DNA from 2 places in the Streptomyces fungicidicus genome. Region 1 is predicted to be linked to the other one. Evidence: riboswitches for the same ligand, from Rfam matches in the RefSeq annotation. Region 1 holds a riboswitch; the other holds the start of a gene.
What was found. A riboswitch is a leader RNA that binds a small molecule or an ion and turns the genes downstream of it on or off. The one in region 1 is predicted to bind glycine.

Region 1 (9,232 bases):
GGCGGTGCGGACGTAGTCCTCGTCCTGCACTTCGAGAACGCTGGCGCGGGTCATGCGCACGATGACGGCGAGCGGGATGGAGGCCAGGGCGACCGAGGGCAGGATCAGATGCATGATCGCGTCCCAGGAGGCGTCGAGTTCCCCGGTGAGGACGCCGTCCAGGACGGCGAAGCCGGTCACGTCGGTGGCGTTGATGCCGGTGTCCTGGCGCCCGAAGGCGGGGAAGATGCCGAGGTTGACGGCGAAGATCTGCTTCAGGAGCAGAGCCAGGAAGAAGACCGGAATGCAGATGCCGACGAGCGAGCCGGAGACCGACGTGACGTCGAGCCAGCCACCGCGGTTGCGGGCCGCGAAGTAGCCGAGCGGGACGCCGACGACCACGGCGATGAGGATCGCGAGCAGGGACAGTTCCACGGTCGCGGGGAAGCGCAGGACGAACTCGTCCCACACCGGCTGCCCGGTCTGGGTGGAGGTGCCCAGGTCGAGTTCGGCGATGCGCTTCAGGAAACGCCAGTACTGGACGTAGACGGGCTGGTCCAGCCCGAGCGCGCGGTTGATCCGCACCACTTCGGCCTCGGTGGCCTTCTCCCCCAGGATCGCTGAGGCGGGTCCACCGGGCAGACGGTCGAGCCACAGGAAGAGCAGAACCGACAGGCCGAGCAGCGTGGGTATGAGCTGGAGCAGTCTTCGTACGACGAGACGCAGCACCCCGCATGCCCCTTTCTTGCGTGGTTTCTTACATGAATGGACCCGCCCGGTCGCCGAGTTGCGACGACCGGGCGGACCCCCCGTTTTGGTGTTCTACCGCTGTTCGCCTACTTGAAGGACGTCTCGGAGAAGACTTCCTGCGTCAGCGGGGAGACGTTCGGCGGGTTCACGTTCTTGGCGAAGGCGATGGCCGGCGGGGAGGACGAGATCGGGACACCCGGGAGGTAGTCCATGATGACCTCGTTGGCCTTCTCGTACGCGGCGGTGCGCTCCTCGGCCTTGCCCATCTCCGAGCCGGCGTTCACGGCGTCGAAGACCTTCTTGTCCTTGAAGCCCCACTGCTTGTCGTACCCGGCGAACCAGGTGCCGATGAAGTTGTAGCCGTCGTTGAAGTCACCGGTCCAGCCGAGCATGTGCAGGGCGCAGGAGCCCGCCTCGGTGGCGTCGATGTAGTCCGGGGCCCACTTCATGGCCTTCGGCTTGACCTTGATGCCGGCCTTCTCCAGGTCGGCCTTCATCAGCTCGAACAGGTCCTGCGGGGCAGGCATGTACGGGCGGGTGACCTCGGTCGGGTAGCAGAACTCGATCTCGAGCTTCTCCTCACCGGCCTTCTTGAGGAGGTCCTTCGAGGCGGCGGTGTCGTACGGGTACTTCTCGACGTTCTTGGAGTAGCCCGCGATGGTGTCCGGCATGAACTGGTCGGCGACCTTGCCGCCCTCGGGCAGCTGGGTCTTGACCAGGTTCTCCTTGTCGATCGCCTGCGCGATCGCCTGGCGGACGTCCTTCTTCTTGAGCGCCTTGTTGGCGCCCTGGCTCATGCCCACGTAGAAGAGGTTGAAGACGCCACGGGTCGGGACGACGTAGCCCTGGTCCTCGAGGGTCTTGACGTCGGCCGGAGCGACGAGGTCGTAGCCGTCGATGTCACCGGCCTGGAGCGCCTGGCGGCGGCCCTCTTCGGTGTCGATGGTGCGGAAGACCAGGTTCTTGATCTTGGCCTTGTCGCCCCAGTAGTCGTCGAAGCGGGTCAGGCTGACTTCCTTGTTGCCCTTGTTCCACTTCGTGATCTTGTACGGGCCGGTACCGGCGACCGTGCCGGCCTCCTGGCTGTACTTGGGGTACGTGATGGCGTCGCCCTTGGCGGTCGCCTCTTCCTTCTCGTACGCCTTGAGGGCCTTCGGCGAGTGGATCGCAAGGGCCTGCAGGGAGAAGCCGCCGGGGAGGTTCGCGGAGGGCTTCTTGACCTCGATGACGGCGGTGTTGTCGTCCTTCGCGGTGCAGGACTTGTAGTTCGCCTCGGGCGTCTCCTTGTCCTCGTTCTTCGCGAAGCCGCCCATGATGGTCTGCCAGTAGTACGAGACCGCGCTGGACTGGTAGGTGCCCTTCCAGTTGAACCAGTGGTCGTAGTTGGCACAGACCGCCGCGGCGTTGAACGCCTCGCCGTCGTGGAACTTCACGCCCTTGCGGAGGTTGAAGGTCCAGACGGTACCCTCGTCGTTGCTCGACCAGGTCTCGGCGAGACCGCCGACCAGCTTGGTGCCGCCCGACTCGTGCTCGAGCAGGGCCTCGAACGCCTGGCGCGTCACACGGAAGGTTTCACCGTCGCTCGCGAGGGCAGGGTCCAGAGAACCCGGGTCACCTGCACCGGCGAAGACGAAGGTGTCCTTCTTGCCGCCGCTGCCTTCGTTGTCAGCGTCCCGTTCACTGGAGCAGCCCGTAGCGATCAGACCGACCGCCACCGCGGCCGTGATCGCCCGAGCGCCTCGGGACTTGAATATGCGCATACTGGGGCCACTCCGGGTCCGCTATGTGGATGCATCTTGACCGGCCGAACACTACAGACGTTCTCAGTCGGTCAGGAACAGTCCGGATAGCGGTGATACCTACCTGAGATCTGAACAGTTGACATAAGGGACGGTTCAGGCATCCTCCCGCCGGGATTTAACCCTCCGGACACAATCGGCACCCTCCCAACGACCCGCCGGGTGACGTCGGATGACGTGAAGAACGGGTGAAACCGCAGGTGACAGGCGGTCAACGGGTGATCGCTGAGCGCGCATGGCCGAAAATCTGACGTGAAATCAGCGTCGGTCGGCGAGGGGCGCGGACGGCGGGCGGGCGCCGCGGGTCGGCGTCCGCTGTCCACCTGGTGGACAGTGACGCCTCGTCAGACGGGACGGAAGGGCCCGGTCAGCCCCGCTGCGCGGGCGGGTAGCCGTAGGCGGACGCGGGAGGCGGCACGGCGCCGTGCGCCTCGCGGTCGTAGAAGGGGCGGCCGTTGGCGCGCAGCCACATCGCGACCGGGTCGTGCTCGTCGGACATGGCGACGGTCGACACCGGCAGCCCGTCCGGGACCGCACCGAGGGACTGCTGCATCATCGCCCGTACGGCGTCCACGGCCGGCGGGGAGGTGTCGTACACGTCCAGGCCGATGGCGAGGTAGGGGGCGCCCAGGGCGGGCTGCACCCAGGCGCGGCGCAGCGCGCGGACGGCCGGGGTGCGGTGCGCGTTCTGCGCGAGGAGGGCGTAGAACTGAGGGATCTCGATGGCCGGTTCGGACAGCCGCAGCGGTCCGGCGGGCCGGCGGTCCAGGCCGCCGGCGATGCGGCGCAGGTCCAGCCAGGGGATGCCGACGCCGCCGCCGGGCGCGTGCGGGTTCAGCCAGAGACCGTAGTGGTCGGGGTAGAGGGCGCGGGCCACCTCGAGGCCGTCGACCACCTCGTACGACCGGTTCCAGCCGCTGGCGGAGAGCTCCTGGGCGGAGGTCACGCAGGGGGCGTAACCGAGGCCGTCGACCTCCATGTTCCCGTACTGGGCGTCCGGGGAGCCGGCCTGGCCGTTCCAGAGCAGCATCCAGATCTGGCCGGACGAGGGGGTCGCGAGCGCGCGCAGCAACGCCTCGTACGCGTCGTAACGCCCGGGCGTCACCTGGCGCAGCATGTGCTCGACCTGTCCGGCCGCCGCGGTGCCAGCGCTCACTTGTATCGCCCCTCCGTACCTCGCCAGCGGATGAACCTAGCTTAAGCCGACGCGGTGCGGCGGTCTGCCTTGCGGCGACCGGCCGCCGTTGCCCCCGCCGGGGGGCGCGAGAGGTCCGGCGGGTGCGGGTCGGTTGTGGCTTGTCGCGCCCGCGCGGCGGAGCCGCATATCGGTACGGCCCCGCGCCCCTGAGGGGGTTTCTGTCGCGCTCGTGTCGTGTCGTGACCGCCGCGGAGGCCCCCACCGGGGGCGCGAGTGGGGAAGCGGGTGCGGGTGCGTCGGGGCTTGTCGCGCAGTTCCCCGCGCCCCTAGGGGGGTCTCCGAGTGGAGCCGTGTATCGGTGTGGCCCCGCGCCCCTCCGGGGGGGGTTACGGCTGGCGTTGGTAGAAGGGGGGGACCTTGGTGCGGAGCCAGTCGCCGACGGGGTCCTGGGCTATGTCCAGGACGATGAGGTTGACCGGCCAGGGGGCGGGGGTGCGGCCGAGGGCACGGGAGAGGGCGTCCAGGGGGAGGGTGCGGGCGTCGCCCTCCCATTCGGAGAGTTCCACGCCGACGAAGAGGACCGGCTCGGCCGTCTCGATCGCGGCGAGGCAGCGCCGGGCGGTGGTCACCACGCCGATGTCCGCGAACTCCGCCGAGGCCGCCGCGAGGAAGTCCACCGGGTCCTGCTGCCAGTCGGGTTCGAACAGCCGGACCCGGCCGCCGCCCGCCGGGCCGTCCAGCATGGTGCGGCCGGCCCGGCACAGTTCGGCCACGGCCGCCGGCGGCAGCGGGATGCCGACCACTCCGCCGGGGTTCACCACGATGCCGGCCTGCGGCGGCAGACCGCGGGCGAACTCCACGGCGGGCGCGATCGTGTACGACATGTGGGCGCCGACGACCTGGCGGAACTGCTCCTCGGAGGTGAAGACGGGGACGAAGGCCTGGCCGTCGAGCTCCATCGTGGGCAGGTCCAGCGGACCGCTGTGCGGACCTCCGCCGTTGGGCAGCGGGACCCAGACGAAGCTGCGGCCCAGCACCTCGACGATCCGGCCGCCCGCCGAGGGGACGCCGAGGGAGGCGGAGAGCACCTCCTCCAGTTCGTTGCCGGGCCATCCACCGTGCGGATGGGGGTGTGCCTGCGCGGGGAAGTCCGCCGGGAAGTCCATCTGCCTACCGCCTGCTGCCTGTGACCACTGACCACTCACCACTAACCACTGCTGTGGCTGGAAAGGCTATCCGGTCAGCCCGTGAAGCCGATCCGGCGCAGGGCGTCCGCCGCCTCCCGGTCGATGAGGACCGCCGATCCGCAGCCCGCCGGCAGTCCGCCGCGCTCCACCGCGTGCAGCAGCCGGTCGCTCGCCGCGCGGTGGCGCAGGAACGCGTACCGGGAGACCCCGCGTCCGCGTGCCCGCTGGCCGGCCAGGGCCTGTTGCGGGGTGACGTCCAGCAGCAGCAGATGCAGGCTCGCGTCCCGGCGGCGCGCCTCGCGGGCCAGCCAGCGGCGCACCCAGGCCTGCGTGCCGCAGTCGTGCACCACGACCGGTCCGCCGGAGCGCAGGGTGCGGCGCAGCCCGGCGTAGTGGGCGAGGCGGACCAGCGGGCGGTAGACCGCGTACGGCAGCAGGCGCGGCATCCGGCCGTCCCAGCGGTCGCGGGTGTCCTGGGAGTCGACGCGGGCGCCGCGCACCGCGCGCCGCATCAGCGTGGACTTGCCGCTGCCGGGCAGGCCGGTGACCACGACGAGGTCGCGGGGCCCGAAGAGCAGGGCGCGCGGGCTGCGGCCGTCCCGCGCGCGCAGATCGCGGACGACGGGCGCCGGCAGCGCGCCGCGGGCCTCCCTGGCCTGAGCGGCCGGTTGCTGAGGCAGCGCGACGCCCGTGGTGGTGGCGCACGCCGTGGTCCTGTTCACCGTGATCGTCCTCCCCTGGGGCCAGGTACGGATACCGATCCCCGCCGAGTGTAAAGAGAAGGTAATGCCGGGGTCTCGCGATTCCGTCCGTTTCCTGAAACAGGCCTGTCACAGCCCCCTGTGACCGTGCCCGTACCTCCCGTGCACCCCCTGAGAAGGGTCCCCCTGCCGCACCCGGACAATGCGTGCAATGATGTGCGCGCCAACTGCATACCGGCCGTTTGAATCCGCGCGGGAGAGTCCCCGGCACCTGTTGCCGCCGGGGCGCCGAAGGAGCAAGTCCCTCCCTTGAATCTCTCAGGCCCCGTTACCGCGCGGGCGAGGCACATCTGAAAAGCGGGCCGCCGAAGGCACGGGCAGTGCTCCGGCGGCTCCACCCAAGGTGCAAGCCAGGACCGTCCCCTGCGTGGGCAGTCATGGCGAACCTCTCAGGTTCCGATGACAGATGGGGAGGAATTGTCCTCGCCATCCCCCACGCCCGAGTGAACCCGAGTGAACTCGCGCGGGAGGGACCCCCATCGCCTCTGGGAGACCGACCGATGAGCAGCACCGAACCCCGTCGGACCGCGCTCGATGCACTGCATCGCGCGCTCGGCGCGACGATGACCGACTTCGCCGGCTGGGACATGCCCCTGCGCTACGGCTCCGAGCGCGACGAGCACAACGCCGTGCGCACCAGGGCCGGCCTGTTCGACCTCTCGCACATGGGCGAGATCGCCGTCACCGGCCCTCAGGCCGCCTCGCTCCTCGACCACGCCCTGGTCGGCAACATCGGCAGCGTCAAGCCGGGCCGCGCCCGCTACACCATGATCTGCCGCGAGGACGGCGGCATCCTGGACGACCTGATCGTCTACCGGCTGGGCGACACCGAGTACCTGGTGGTCGCCAACGCCTCCAACGCCCAGGTGGTGCTGGACGCCCTGCGGGAGCGCGCGGCCGGCTTCGACGCCGAGGTCCGCGACGACCGCGACGCCTACGCGCTGCTCGCCGTGCAGGGCCCCGAGTCCCCGGCGATCCTGAAGAGCCTCACCGACGCCGACCTGGACGGCCTGAAGTACTACGCCGGCCTGCCCGGCACCGTCGCCGGCGTCCCCGCGCTGATCGCCCGTACGGGATACACCGGCGAGGACGGCTTCGAGCTGTTCGTGAAGCCGGAGCACGCGGTGGAGCTGTGGCAGGCGCTGACCAAGGCGGGCGAGGGCGCCGGGCTGGTCCCCTGCGGGCTGTCCTGCCGGGACACCCTCCGCCTGGAGGCGGGCATGCCGCTGTACGGCAACGAGCTGAGCACCTCGCTCACGCCCTTCGACGCCGGTCTCGGCCGGGTGGTGAAGTTCGAGAAGGAGGGCGACTTCGTGGGCCGTGCGGCGCTCGCCGAGGCCGCCGAGCGCGCCGCCTCCGAGCCCCCGCGGGTCCTGGTCGGCCTGGTCGCCGAGGGCCGCCGGATCCCGCGCTCCGGGTACGCGGTCGTGGCCGGCGGCGAGGTGATCGGCGAGGTCACCTCCGGCGCCCCCTCCCCCACCCTGGGCAAGCCGATCGCGATGGCGTACGTCGACGCGGCGCACGCGGCGCCGGGCACCGAGGGCGTCGGCGTGGACATCCGCGGCAGCCACGAACCGTACGAGGTCGTGGCGCTGCCGTTCTACAAGCGGCAGAAGTGACACCGTCGGAAGACGGCTTCCCGCGCTCGTGAGGTGAGCACGTCGTGCCTGCTCACGGACGCCGCACGCAGTCCCCTCAGTCATCCGCCATCCCCCCGTACAGGAGAATTCAGGCCATGAGCAACCCCACGCAGCTGCGTTACAGCAAGGAGCACGAGTGGCTGTCGGCCGCCGAGGACGGCGTGTCGACGGTCGGCATCACGGAGCACGCCGCCAACGCGCTCGGCGACGTGGTCTTCGTCCAGCTTCCCGAGGTCGGTGACGGCGTGACCGCGGGCGAGACCTGCGGCGAGCTGGAGTCCACCAAGTCGGTCAGCGACCTGTACTGCCCGGTCACCGGCGAGGTCACCGAGATCAACGAGGACGTCGTGAACGACCCGTCGCTGGTGAACTCGGCCCCCTTCGAGGGCGGCTGGCTGTTCAAGGTGCGGATCACCGACGAGCCGGCCGACCTGCTGACCGCCGCCGAGTACGACGCCCACATCGCGGGCTGAGGAGCCGTAGCCGCATGTCGCTTCTGAACACTCCCCTGCACGAGCTTGACCCGGCGGTGGCCGCCGCGGTCGACGCCGAACTGCACCGCCAGCAGTCCACCCTCGAGATGATCGCCTCGGAGAACTTCGCCCCGGTCGCGGTCATGGAGGCCCAGGGCTCGGTCCTCACCAACAAGTACGCCGAGGGCTACCCCGGCCGCCGCTACTACGGCGGCTGCGAGCACGTCGACGTGATCGAGCAGATCGCCATCGACCGGGTCAAGGAACTCTTCGGCGCCGAGCACGCCAACGTCCAGCCGCACTCGGGCGCGCAGGCCAACGCGGCCGCGATGTTCGCCCTGCTCAAGCCCGGTGACACGATCATGGGCCTGAACCTCGCGCACGGCGGGCACCTGACCCACGGCATGAAGATCAACTTCTCCGGCAAGCTCTACAACGTGGTCGCGTACCACGTCGGCGACGACGGCCAGGTCGACATGGCCGAGGTCGAGCGGCTCGCCAAGGAGAACAAGCCGAAGCTGATCGTGGCCGGCTGGTCGGCGTACCCGCGTCAGCTGGACTTCGCCGCGTTCCGCCGGATCGCGGACGAGGTCGGCGCGTACCTCATGGTCGACATGGCGCACTTCGCCGGTCTGGTCGCCGCGGGCCTGCACCCGAACCCGGTCCCGCACGCCCACGTGGTGACGACGACCACCCACAAGACCCTCGGCGGCCCGCGCGGCGGTGTGATCCTCTCCACGGCCGAGCTGGCCAAGAAGATCAACTCCGCGGTCTTCCCCGGTCAGCAGGGCGGTCCGCTGGAGCACGTGGTCGCCGCCAAGGCGGTCGCGTTCAAGGTCTGCGCCTCCGAGGAGTTCAAGGAGCGTCAGCGCCGCACCCTGGAGGGCGCGCGCATCCTGGCCGAGCGCCTGGTGCGGGACGACGTCAGGGCCGTGGGCGTGGACGTGCTGTCCGGCGGCACGGACGTGCACCTCGTCCTGGTGGACCTGCGGAACTCCGAGCTGGACGGCCAGCAGGCCGAGGACCGGCTGCACGAGGTCGGCATCACGGTCAACCGCAACGCGATCCCGAACGACCCCCGCCCGCCGATGGTCACCTCGGGTCTGCGCATCGGCACGCCCGCCCTGGCCACCCGCGGCTTCACCGCCGAGGACTTCACCGAGGTCGCGGACGTGATCGCCGAGACGCTGAAGCCGTCCTACGACGCCGAGGCGCTCCGGGCCCGGGTGACGGCGCTCGCCGAGAAGCACCCGCTCTATCCCGGTCTGTAGTCGTTCCGTACGCTTTCACGCGTACGGACATCAGGGGCATCGCGCACACTGGGTCAGTGGGCGCGGTGCCCCGCACCATGCACCCCGCATAAACGTTCCGCCGTCTTCGTACCACCTCTTCCCCGGTGGACAGCGCCGTCCGCCGAACCCTTAGGAGTCCTCCCGTGGCCATCTCGGTCTTCGATCTCTTCTCGATCGGCATCGGCCCGTCCAGCTCGCACACGGTCGGCCCGA
Region 2 (9,232 bases), 4.3 Mb from region 1:
CCCCGGCACCTTCGTCCGCAACCGGCTGGAGATCGCCACCGTGCCGGGCAACCCGCACGGGATCGACGCCCTCGAGGATCTGACCTCGTCCGGACTGAAGGTGGTGCTCTGCGACAGGACGGTGCCCTGCGGGGCCGCCGCACGGACCGCCCTGGAGGCCGGCGGCGTCTCACTGACACCGGCGTCGTACGAGCAGGACGTCAAGAGCGCCCTCACGAAGGTCCAGCTGAAGGAGGCGGACGCCGCCGTCGTGTACCGCACGGATGTGAAGGCGGCCGGTGACAAGGTGGAGGGCGTGGAGTTCCCCGAGGCCGCCGAGGCCGTCAATGACTATCCGATCGCCCGGCTCGAGAACGCGCCGAACCCGTCGGCGGCGAAGGCCTTCGTGGCGCTGGTGAAGTCGGCGGAGGGCCAGAAGGTCCTGGGCGAGGCCGGGTTCCTCGAGCCATGACCGGCCCGCAAGCCCCGGCGGCCGGCCGGGAGACCTACCGGAAGCCCCGCGCCCCCAGCCGTGGGGTGCCGCTCGCCCTCCTCGTGCCCGCCATGCTGGGGCTGGCGTTCCTGCTGGTCCCGCTGCTCGCCCTCCTCCTCCGCGCACCGTGGAGCGACCTGCCCGGTCAGCTCACCAGCCCCGCGGTGTGGGAGGCGCTGCGCCTGTCGCTGTTCTGCGCCACGACGGCGACCGCGCTGAGCATGGTCGTCGGCGTGCCGCTGGCCTGGCTGCTGGCGCGCACCGAGTTCCCCGGCCGCGGCCTGGTCCGCGCCCTGGTCACGCTCCCGCTCGTGCTGCCCCCGGTGGTGGGCGGTGTCGCCCTGCTGCTCGCCCTGGGCCGCAACGGTGTCGTGGGCCAGTGGCTGGACGCCTGGTTCGGTGTCACGCTGCCGTTCACCACGACGGGCGTCGTCCTGGCCGAGACGTTCGTGGCGATGCCGTTCCTCGTCATCAGCGTCGAGGGCACGCTGCGGGCGGCCGACCCGCGGTACGAGGAGGCGGCCACCACCCTGGGCGCCTCCCGCTTCACCGCGTTCCGCCGGGTGACGCTGCCGCTCATCGCCCCGGGCATCGCCGCCGGCGCCGTGCTCGCCTGGGCCCGCGCCCTCGGGGAGTTCGGCGCGACGATCACCTTCGCGGGCAACTTCCCCGGCCGCACCCAGACCATGCCGCTCGCGGTCTACCTCGCCCTGCAGAACGACCCGGCCGCCGCGATCGCGCTCAGTCTGGTGCTGCTGACGGTGTCCATCGCCGTACTGGCCGGGCTGCGGGACCGCTGGATGAGGACCGCCTGACACCATGCCGAAGAAGCCCGAGCACCTGTCCGACCCGGCCGGCGCCCCCGCCGCAACCGCCGCCCAGGGCCTGGACGCGCGCCTCGTCGTCGACCGCGAAGCGTTCCGCCTGGACATCGCGCTGAGGGCCGCGCCCGGTGAGGTCGTCGCCCTGCTGGGTCCGAACGGCGCCGGCAAGACCACCGCGCTGCGCGCCCTCGCGGGCCTCGCCCCGCTCACCGCCGGCCATCTGCGGCTGGACGGCGCCGATCTGCGCCGTACGCCGCCCGAGTCGCGCCCGGTCGGTGTCGTCTTCCAGGACTATCTGCTCTTCCCGCATCTGACCGCCCTCGACAACGTGGCCTTCGGGCCGCGCTGCCGGGGCGCCGGCAAGGCCGAGGCTCGCGCGCAGGCCGCCGAGTGGCTGGACCGCATGGGCCTGGCCGAACACGCGGGCGCCAGGCCCCGGCGGCTCTCCGGCGGCCAGGCGCAGCGCGTGGCCGTCGCCCGCGCCCTCGCCACGCACCCCCGGCTGCTGCTCCTGGACGAGCCGCTCGCGGCGCTGGACGCCCGCACCCGGCTGGAGGTGCGCGCGCAGCTCCGCCGCCATCTGGCCGCGTTCGAGGCCGTCGCCGTCCTGGTCACGCACGACCCGCTGGACGCCATGGTGCTGGCCGACCGGCTGGTCGTCGTGGAGGGGGGCCGGATCGTGCAGGAGGGCAGCCCGTCCGAGATCGCCCGTCACCCGCGCACCGAGTACATCGCCCAGCTCGTCGGCCTGAACCTGTACCGGGGGCAGGCCGAGGGCCACACGGTGCGGCTCGCCGCGGGCCCCGCCGTCAGCACCACGGAGGGCCTCTCCGGCCCCGTCTTCGTGGCGTTCCCGCCCGGCGCGGTGACCCTGTACCGGGCACGGCCCACCGGCTCCAGCGCCCGCAACCTCTGGCACTGCGAGGTCGCCGGGCTGGAGACCCACGGGGACCAGATCCGCGTGGAACTGACCGGGGAGCTGGCGCTGGCCGCCGACCTCACCACGGTCGCCGCGGCCGAACTGGACCTCCATCCGGGCGCCCCGGTGTGGGCGGCGGTCAAGGCGGCCCAGACGCACGCCTACCCGGCGTAGCCCGGGCACCGCGGTTCCCGGCACCGCACACGCCGGAGGGCCCCCGCTCGACCGAGCGGGGGCCCTTCGGCGTGAGTGTCAGTCCTCGTACGCGTCCAGCGGCGGGCAGGAGCAGACCAGGTTGCGGTCGCCGAAGGCCTGGTCGATGCGGCGCACCGGCGGCCAGTACTTGTCGGCGGCGCTCACCCCGGCCGGGAAGACGGCCTCCTCGCGGCTGTAGGCGTGCTCCCACTCCCCGCCGAGGGCGGCGGCGGTGTGCGGGGCGTTGCGCAGCGGGTTGTCCTCCGCGGGCCACTCGCCCGAACCGACCTTCTCGATCTCCGCACGGATCGCGATCATCGTCTCGCAGAACCGGTCGAGCTCGGACAGGTCCTCGGACTCGGTGGGCTCGATCATCAGCGTGCCGGCCACCGGGAACGACATCGTCGGCGCGTGGAAGCCGTAGTCGATCAGCCGCTTGGCGACGTCGTCGACGCTGACACCGGTCGCCTTGGTGAGCGGGCGCAGGTCGATGATGCACTCGTGCGCGACCAGCCCGCCGGGGCCGGTGTAGAGCACCGGGAAGTGCGGCTCGAGGCGCTTGGCGATGTAGTTGGCGCTGAGCACGGCCACCTGCGTGGCCCGCTTGAGCCCCTCGCCGCCCATGAGACGGACGTACGCCCAGGAGATGGGCAGGATGCCCGCCGAGCCCCACGGCGCCGCCGAGATGGGCCCCACGCCCGTCTCCGGACCGGCCTCCGGCTGGAGCGGGTGGTTCGGCAGGTACGGGGCCAGGTGCGCCCGCACGCCGACCGGGCCGACGCCGGGACCGCCGCCGCCGTGCGGGATGCAGAAGGTCTTGTGCAGGTTCAGGTGCGAGACGTCGCCGCCGAAGTGACCCGGCTTGGCGAGACCCACCAGGGCGTTGAGGTTGGCGCCGTCCACGTACACCTGACCGCCGGCCTCGTGCACCTCGGCGCAGATGTCGGCGACGTGCTCCTCGAACACACCGTGCGTCGAGGGGTACGTGATCATCAGCACCGCGAGCTGGTCGCGGTACTGCCCGATCTTGGCCCGCAGGTCCGCGACGTCGACCTCGCCGTCGTCGGAGGTCCTGACCACGACGACCTTCATCCCGGCCATCACGGCGCTGGCGGCGTTGGTGCCGTGCGCGGACGACGGGATCAGGCAGACGGTGCGCTGCTCGTCGCCGTTGGCCCGGTGGTAGCCGCGGACGGCGAGCAGTCCGGCCAGCTCGCCCTGGGAGCCGGCGTTGGGCTGGAGGGACACCTTGTCGTAACCGGTGACCTCGGCGAGACGCTCCTCCAGCTCGTGGATGAGCGTGAGGTAGCCCCCCGCCTGCTCGGCGGGCACGAAGGGGTGCAGCTGCCCGAACTCGGGCCAGGTGACCGGCTCCATCTCGGTGGTCGCGTTGAGCTTCATGGTGCAGGAGCCCAGCGGGATCATGCCGCGGTCGAGCGCGTAGTCGCGGTCGGCGAGCCGGCGCAGGTAGCGCAGCATGGCGGTCTCGGAGCGGTGCTGCTGGAAGACGGGGTGCGTCAGGTACTCGTCGTCGCGCAGCAGGGCGTCCGGCAGCGTGTCCCGCGCGGTCGCGTCCAGGGCCTCGGTGTCGCCCTCCACGCCGAAGGCGCTCCACACGGCGGTCAGCTGGGCCCGGGTGGTGGTCTCGTCGCAGGCGAGGGAGACGTGGTCGGCGTCGACGAGACGCAGGTTGACCCCGTTGTCGCGGGCGGCGGCGGCGACCTCGGCGGCCCGCCCGGCGACGCGCACCGTCAGCGTGTCGAAGTAGGAGCCGTGCACGATCTCGGCTCCGCCGGCCCGCAGCCCCTCGGCGAGCACGGTGGCGTACCGGTGGGTGCGCCGCGCGATCAGCCGCAGCCCCTCCGGGCCGTGGTAGACGGCGTACATGCCGGCCATGACGGCGAGCAGCACCTGGGCGGTGCAGATGTTGCTGGTGGCCTTCTCGCGGCGGATGTGCTGCTCACGGGTCTGCAGGGCGAGGCGGTACGCCTTGTGCCCGTCCGCGTCGACGGAGACGCCGACGAGCCGGCCGGGCAGGCTGCGCGCCATCTTCTCCTGCACGGCCATGTAGCCGGCGTGCGGTCCGCCGAAGCCCATCGGCACACCGAAGCGCTGGGTGGTGCCGACCGCGATGTCCGCGCCCAGCTCACCGGGCGACTTCAGCAGGGTGAGGGCGAGCAGGTCGGCGGCGACGGTGACGAGCGCGCCGAGCCCGTGCGCCTGGTCGATGACCGGCTTGATGTCGCGTACGGCGCCGGAGGCACCCGGGTACTGGATGAGTACGCCGTTGATCTCGCGCTCGGCGAGCGCGGCGGGGATGCCGTCGCTCAGGTCGGCGACGACGACCTCGACGCCGGTCGGCTCGGCGCGGGTCTCGATCACGGCGATCGTCTGCGGAAGGGCGTCCGCGTCGACCAGGAAGAGGCCCTTCTTGTTCTTGCCCATGCGCCGCGACAGGGCCATCGCCTCGGCGGCGGCGGTGCCCTCGTCGAGCAGGGAGGCGCCGGACGTGGGCAGTCCGGTGAGCTCGGCGACCACGGTCTGGAAGTTCAGCAGCGCCTCGAGCCGGCCCTGCGAGATCTCCGGCTGGTACGGCGTGTAGGCCGTGTACCAGGCGGGGTTCTCCATCACGTTGCGCAGGATGACCGGCGGGGTGAAGGTGCCGTAGTAGCCGAGCCCGATCATGGAGCCCAGCACCTCGTTGCGGTCGGCCAGCGACCGCAGCTCGGCCAGCACCTCGGCCTCGCTCCGGGCACCCGGCAGGTCCAGCGCGTCGGCGTTCTTGATCACATCCGGCACCGCGGCGGCCGTCAGCTCGTCCAGCGAGCCGTAGCCGACCTGCGCGAGCATCTTGGCCCGTGCCTCGTGGTCGGGGCCGATGTGGCGCTGCTCGAAGGGGATTCCCTGTTCGAGTTCGGAGAGCGGAGTACGAGGGGCGGTCATTGAGGAGGCCTCCTGGTCCGACGACCTTCGAGGGGCACCACGGCGCGGGTGCCCGGACGGCCTCCCCCTCTGTCATCTCAACCTGAGAGCTTCACCGGATCGCCCGAAGACGCCCGGCTTTCACCGTCGGTGAGAGCGGAAGCCGTCGACACCCGCCCTGCTTTCCAGAGTGACCTCGTCCGCGCGGTACGTGTGCCTGAGAGATTCCGGGGAGGATTTGCTCCTTCGGCGCCCCCGGTGGTGTCCGGGGGACTCTCCCGCGCGGGGTCAGCAGCCGTTTGCCAGCGTACCAGCGAGCACCGGGCCCGGACCTTCGAGTGGCCGCTCCGCCGATTGTGCCGTTCTGTAGTGCTTACGGATGAGTTTGCGAGCAGTGGAGGGCCTGTGCAGACCGACATCGATCCGCGTCACCTGATCGGCCGCAAGGCGTTCGACCGCAACGGCACCCGGATCGGCACGATCGACGAGGTCTACCTCGACGACGCCACCGGTGTGCCGGAGTGGGCGGCCATACGCACCGGCCTGTTCAGCAGGGACGCCTTCGTCCCCCTGGAGCCGAGCGAGATCGTCGACGGCGCCCTCCAGGTGCCCTTCGAACGCGCCCTCATCAAGGACGCACCCGACTTCGGCGTGGGCCGCCATCTCTCCCCCGAGCAGGAGCTCCAGCTCTACCACCACTACGGCCTCGACATCTCCGCCCCTCCGCCCCTGCCGGACCGCGACTTCGGCAGGCTCGCCGGCCACGACAAGCAGGCCTGAGCCGCCCGCTCAGGAGCTCTCCGCGTCCGCCCCTCCGCCGGCGCCCACGTCCTCCTTCTCCCCGGGCACGCGCGGGACCAGCGGCAGCGGCTCCGCCGGCTCGAGGGCCGGGTCGCCGACACGGAACGTCCGCACCCGGCCCGGCTCGGAGAGGGGCGTCTCGAAGCGCACGGTGACCCGGCCCAGCCCGCTTCCCTGCACCCATCCGTGCCCGTACACGGAGTGCCGCACGTCGTGACCGGCAGGCCAGCGCCGCTCGGCGGGGGCCTCCCGCTCCGGCGTGTGCGCCGTTTCGTCCTCCTCGTACGGGGTGTCGCCCGCGTCCCTCCCCGCGGCCTGCGCGAACAGGTCCTCCTGTGTGTAGTCGGCCAGTCCGCTGACCCCCACTCCCAGCAGTCGTACGCCGCCCGTGGTGTCGACGGAGTCCAGCAGCCGCCCCGCCGCCTCCCGCACCACCGCCGGATCGTCCGTGGGGCCGCGCAGCGTCTCGGACCGGGTGAGGGTGGAGAAGTCGTACCGGCGCACCTTCAGCACGATGGTCCGCCCCGACAGCCCCGCCGCCCGCAGTCTGCGCACACACCGGTCGGCGAGCCGCCGCACCTCCGTCCCGACCCGCACCCGGTCGTGGATGTCCACGTCGTACGTGTCCTCGACGGACACCGACTTCGTCTCCCGCTCGGCCACCACGGGCCGCTCGTCCCTGGCCAGGGCCATCGCGAAGAGGGCGTGCCCGTGGGCCTTGCCCAGCAGCCGTACGAGCTCGTCCTCCCCCGCCTCCGCGAGCTCCCCGACCGTGTGGATGCCGGCCCGGCGCAGATGGTCGCCGGTCGCCGGGCCCACGCCGGGCAGGGTGCGGACGGTCAGCGGCTCCAGCAGGGCGCGCTCCGTGCCCGGCTCGATCAGCACCAGCCCGTCGGGCTTGGCCTGCTCGGAGGCGATCTTCGCGAGCATCTTGGAGGCCGCGAGCCCCACCGAACCGGTGAGCCCCGTGACCGCTCGTATGTCCGCGCGCAGCTTCTGCCCGGCCAGCCTGGCCGAGCGCTCGTCCCAGGCCGTGCCGCCGGCCTCCAGGTCCACGAACGCCTCGTCCAGGCTGAGCGGCTCCACCAGGGGGGACAGCGCCGCCAGCAGCGCCATCACCTGCTCGCTGACGGAGCGGTAAAGGGCGAACCGGGGCACCAGGTAGGCGGCGTTCGGCGCGAGCCGCCGGGCCTGCGCCATGGGCATCGCCGAGTGGACCCCGAAGATCCGCGCCTCGTAGGAGGCGGTCGCCACCACGCCGCGCGGGCCGAGCCCGCCCACCACGACCGCCTTGCCGCGCAGGCTCGGCTTGGACGCCTGCTCCACCGAGGCGAAGAAGGCATCCATGTCGAGATGCAGGATGGTGGGCGCGGATCTCACGTCTCCGATGCTGCCCTACGCCACTGACAATGCGGGCGTCACAGCCCCCGGGAGGCCCCGGACGCCCTCAGACCGCCTTGTTCCGCCGCCTCGCGAGCTCGTCCATCGGGTTGTGCCCGATCAGGGTCTCCCCGGTGTCGACGCGCTCTCCGTGCAGCTGTGACAGCGCGCTCTCGACGTCCCGCCACACCACGCCCACGGCGATGCCGAAGACGCCCTGGCCGCCCTGGAGCAGGGCGTGCACCTCGTCGGGCGAGGTGCACTCGTAGACCGTGGCCCCGTCGCTCATCAGCGTCATGCGCTCCAGATCACTGAAGCCGCACTCGCGCAGATGCCGTACCGCGGTGCGGATGTTCTGCAGGGAGACGCCGGTGTCGAGGAACCTCTTGACGATCTTCAGCACGACGACGTCGCGGAAGCTGTACAGCCGCTGGGTGCCCGATCCGTGGGCGGGCCGCACGCTCGGCTCGACCAGCCCGGTGCGGGCCCAGTAGTCGAGCTGCCGGTAGGTGATGCCCGCGGCGGCACAGGCCGTGGGCCCCCGGTAGCCGATCTGCTCGGACGCCATGGACGCCGCCCCTCCGCTGCTCGGCACAGCCGTCGGTCGCTGCGGAGCCTGCTCGGTCACGCCGCCGTACGGGGGATGTCCCTCGCTCGAACGGAGCCGCGAGCTCTGGGGAGGATACGGCCCGTTCGCCCCGAAACCGCGCTCGGGGGCGCCCCCCGCCGTACCGTCGCCGCTGTTTCTCACGCCGACCTCCGTCCTTGACCTGCCTCCTCGACGGTAGGCAGTCACCAAGGGTGCGTCAACGATCGCCACACTCGGCACGCCGAGTGATAATCACCCTAAGAGTGGTTTCCCGTGCCCCACCGCGGGGAAAGGCTAGCCGAATGCTCTCGGCACGGGCCCCGCCGGCCGACCGGCGGGGGCGGAGACCACCCTCACTGGTTGCTGGTTCCGAAGTCCTCCGGCGAGATCTGGTCGAGGAACTCGCGGAACTTCTCCACCTCGTCCTCCTGCTCGTCGGGAATGGCGATCCCGGCGTCGTCGAGCACCGTGTCACTGCCGTAGATCGGCGTACCGGTCCGCAGGGCCAGTGCTATGGCGTCGGAGGGACGGGCGCTCACCTCGACTCCGCTGGCGAACACCAGCTCCGCGTAGAACACGCCCTCCCGCAGGTCGGTGATGCGCACTTCCGTGAGCTCCTGGCCGACGGCCTCCAGCACGTCCTTGAACAGGTCGTGGGTCAGCGGCCGTGCGGGTGCCATGCCCTGCTGGGCGAAGGCGATGGCCGTCGCCTCCCCCGGTCCGATCCAGATGGGGAGGTAGCGGTCGCCGCCCACTTCACGCAACAGCACGATCGGTTGGTTGGAGGGCATCTCGACCCGGACACCTACGACATCGAGCTCGTTCACACAGCAACCCTAGGCCGTGCCCGGGACGTTTGGGTAGTCGGGCAGGGAACGGGTGGCCGATCCGGCCCTCCGGCCGCGCCGTCTCAGGGCAGCCGTACCCCGAGCGCCGCCTGCAGCAGCGCGGCGTGCAGCTTCACCGTGAGCCCCGCCAGCTCCTTGGTACGGGCCTCCGCGTGAGCCCTGGTCTGCGGGTTGCGGTGGCGTTTCAGCGGGGCGACCACCTGGTCCACCAGTCCGGCCTCCCGCTCGGCCGCGGCCTTCATCGCCCGCAGATGGCGCGGCCCGATGCCGAACCGTCCCAGC

Region 2: another riboswitch for glycine. It lies ahead of gcvP (aminomethyl-transferring glycine dehydrogenase); the one in region 1 lies ahead of gcvT (glycine cleavage system aminomethyltransferase GcvT).

Annotation. Positions count from the first base shown of each region.
Region 1 is NZ_CP023407.1:5,496,636-5,505,867, reverse strand. It holds gene CNQ36_RS25155 (ABC transporter permease) at 1-708, opposite strand, end outside; gene CNQ36_RS25150 (ABC transporter substrate-binding protein) at 816-2,489, opposite strand; gene CNQ36_RS25145 (enhanced serine sensitivity protein SseB C-terminal domain-containing protein) at 2,896-3,684, opposite strand; gene CNQ36_RS25140 (enhanced serine sensitivity protein SseB) at 4,053-4,832, opposite strand; gene CNQ36_RS25135 (AAA family ATPase) at 4,907-5,575, opposite strand; glycine riboswitch at 5,798-5,898, shown strand; glycine riboswitch at 5,899-6,030, shown strand; gene gcvT (glycine cleavage system aminomethyltransferase GcvT) at 6,115-7,233, shown strand; gene gcvH (glycine cleavage system protein GcvH) at 7,350-7,727, shown strand; gene glyA (serine hydroxymethyltransferase) at 7,742-8,998, shown strand; gene CNQ36_RS25115 (L-serine ammonia-lyase) at 9,163-9,232, shown strand, end outside.
Region 2 is NZ_CP023407.1:1,202,618-1,211,849, forward strand. It holds gene modA (molybdate ABC transporter substrate-binding protein) at 1-451, shown strand, start outside; gene CNQ36_RS05465 (ABC transporter permease) at 448-1,287, shown strand; gene CNQ36_RS05470 (ABC transporter ATP-binding protein) at 1,292-2,389, shown strand; gene gcvP (aminomethyl-transferring glycine dehydrogenase) at 2,468-5,353, opposite strand; glycine riboswitch at 5,528-5,623, opposite strand; gene CNQ36_RS05480 (PRC-barrel domain-containing protein) at 5,738-6,112, shown strand; gene CNQ36_RS05485 (DNA polymerase IV) at 6,122-7,513, opposite strand; gene CNQ36_RS05490 (MerR family transcriptional regulator) at 7,581-8,264, opposite strand; gene CNQ36_RS05495 (bifunctional nuclease family protein) at 8,456-8,929, opposite strand; gene ftsR (transcriptional regulator FtsR) at 9,013-9,232, opposite strand, start outside.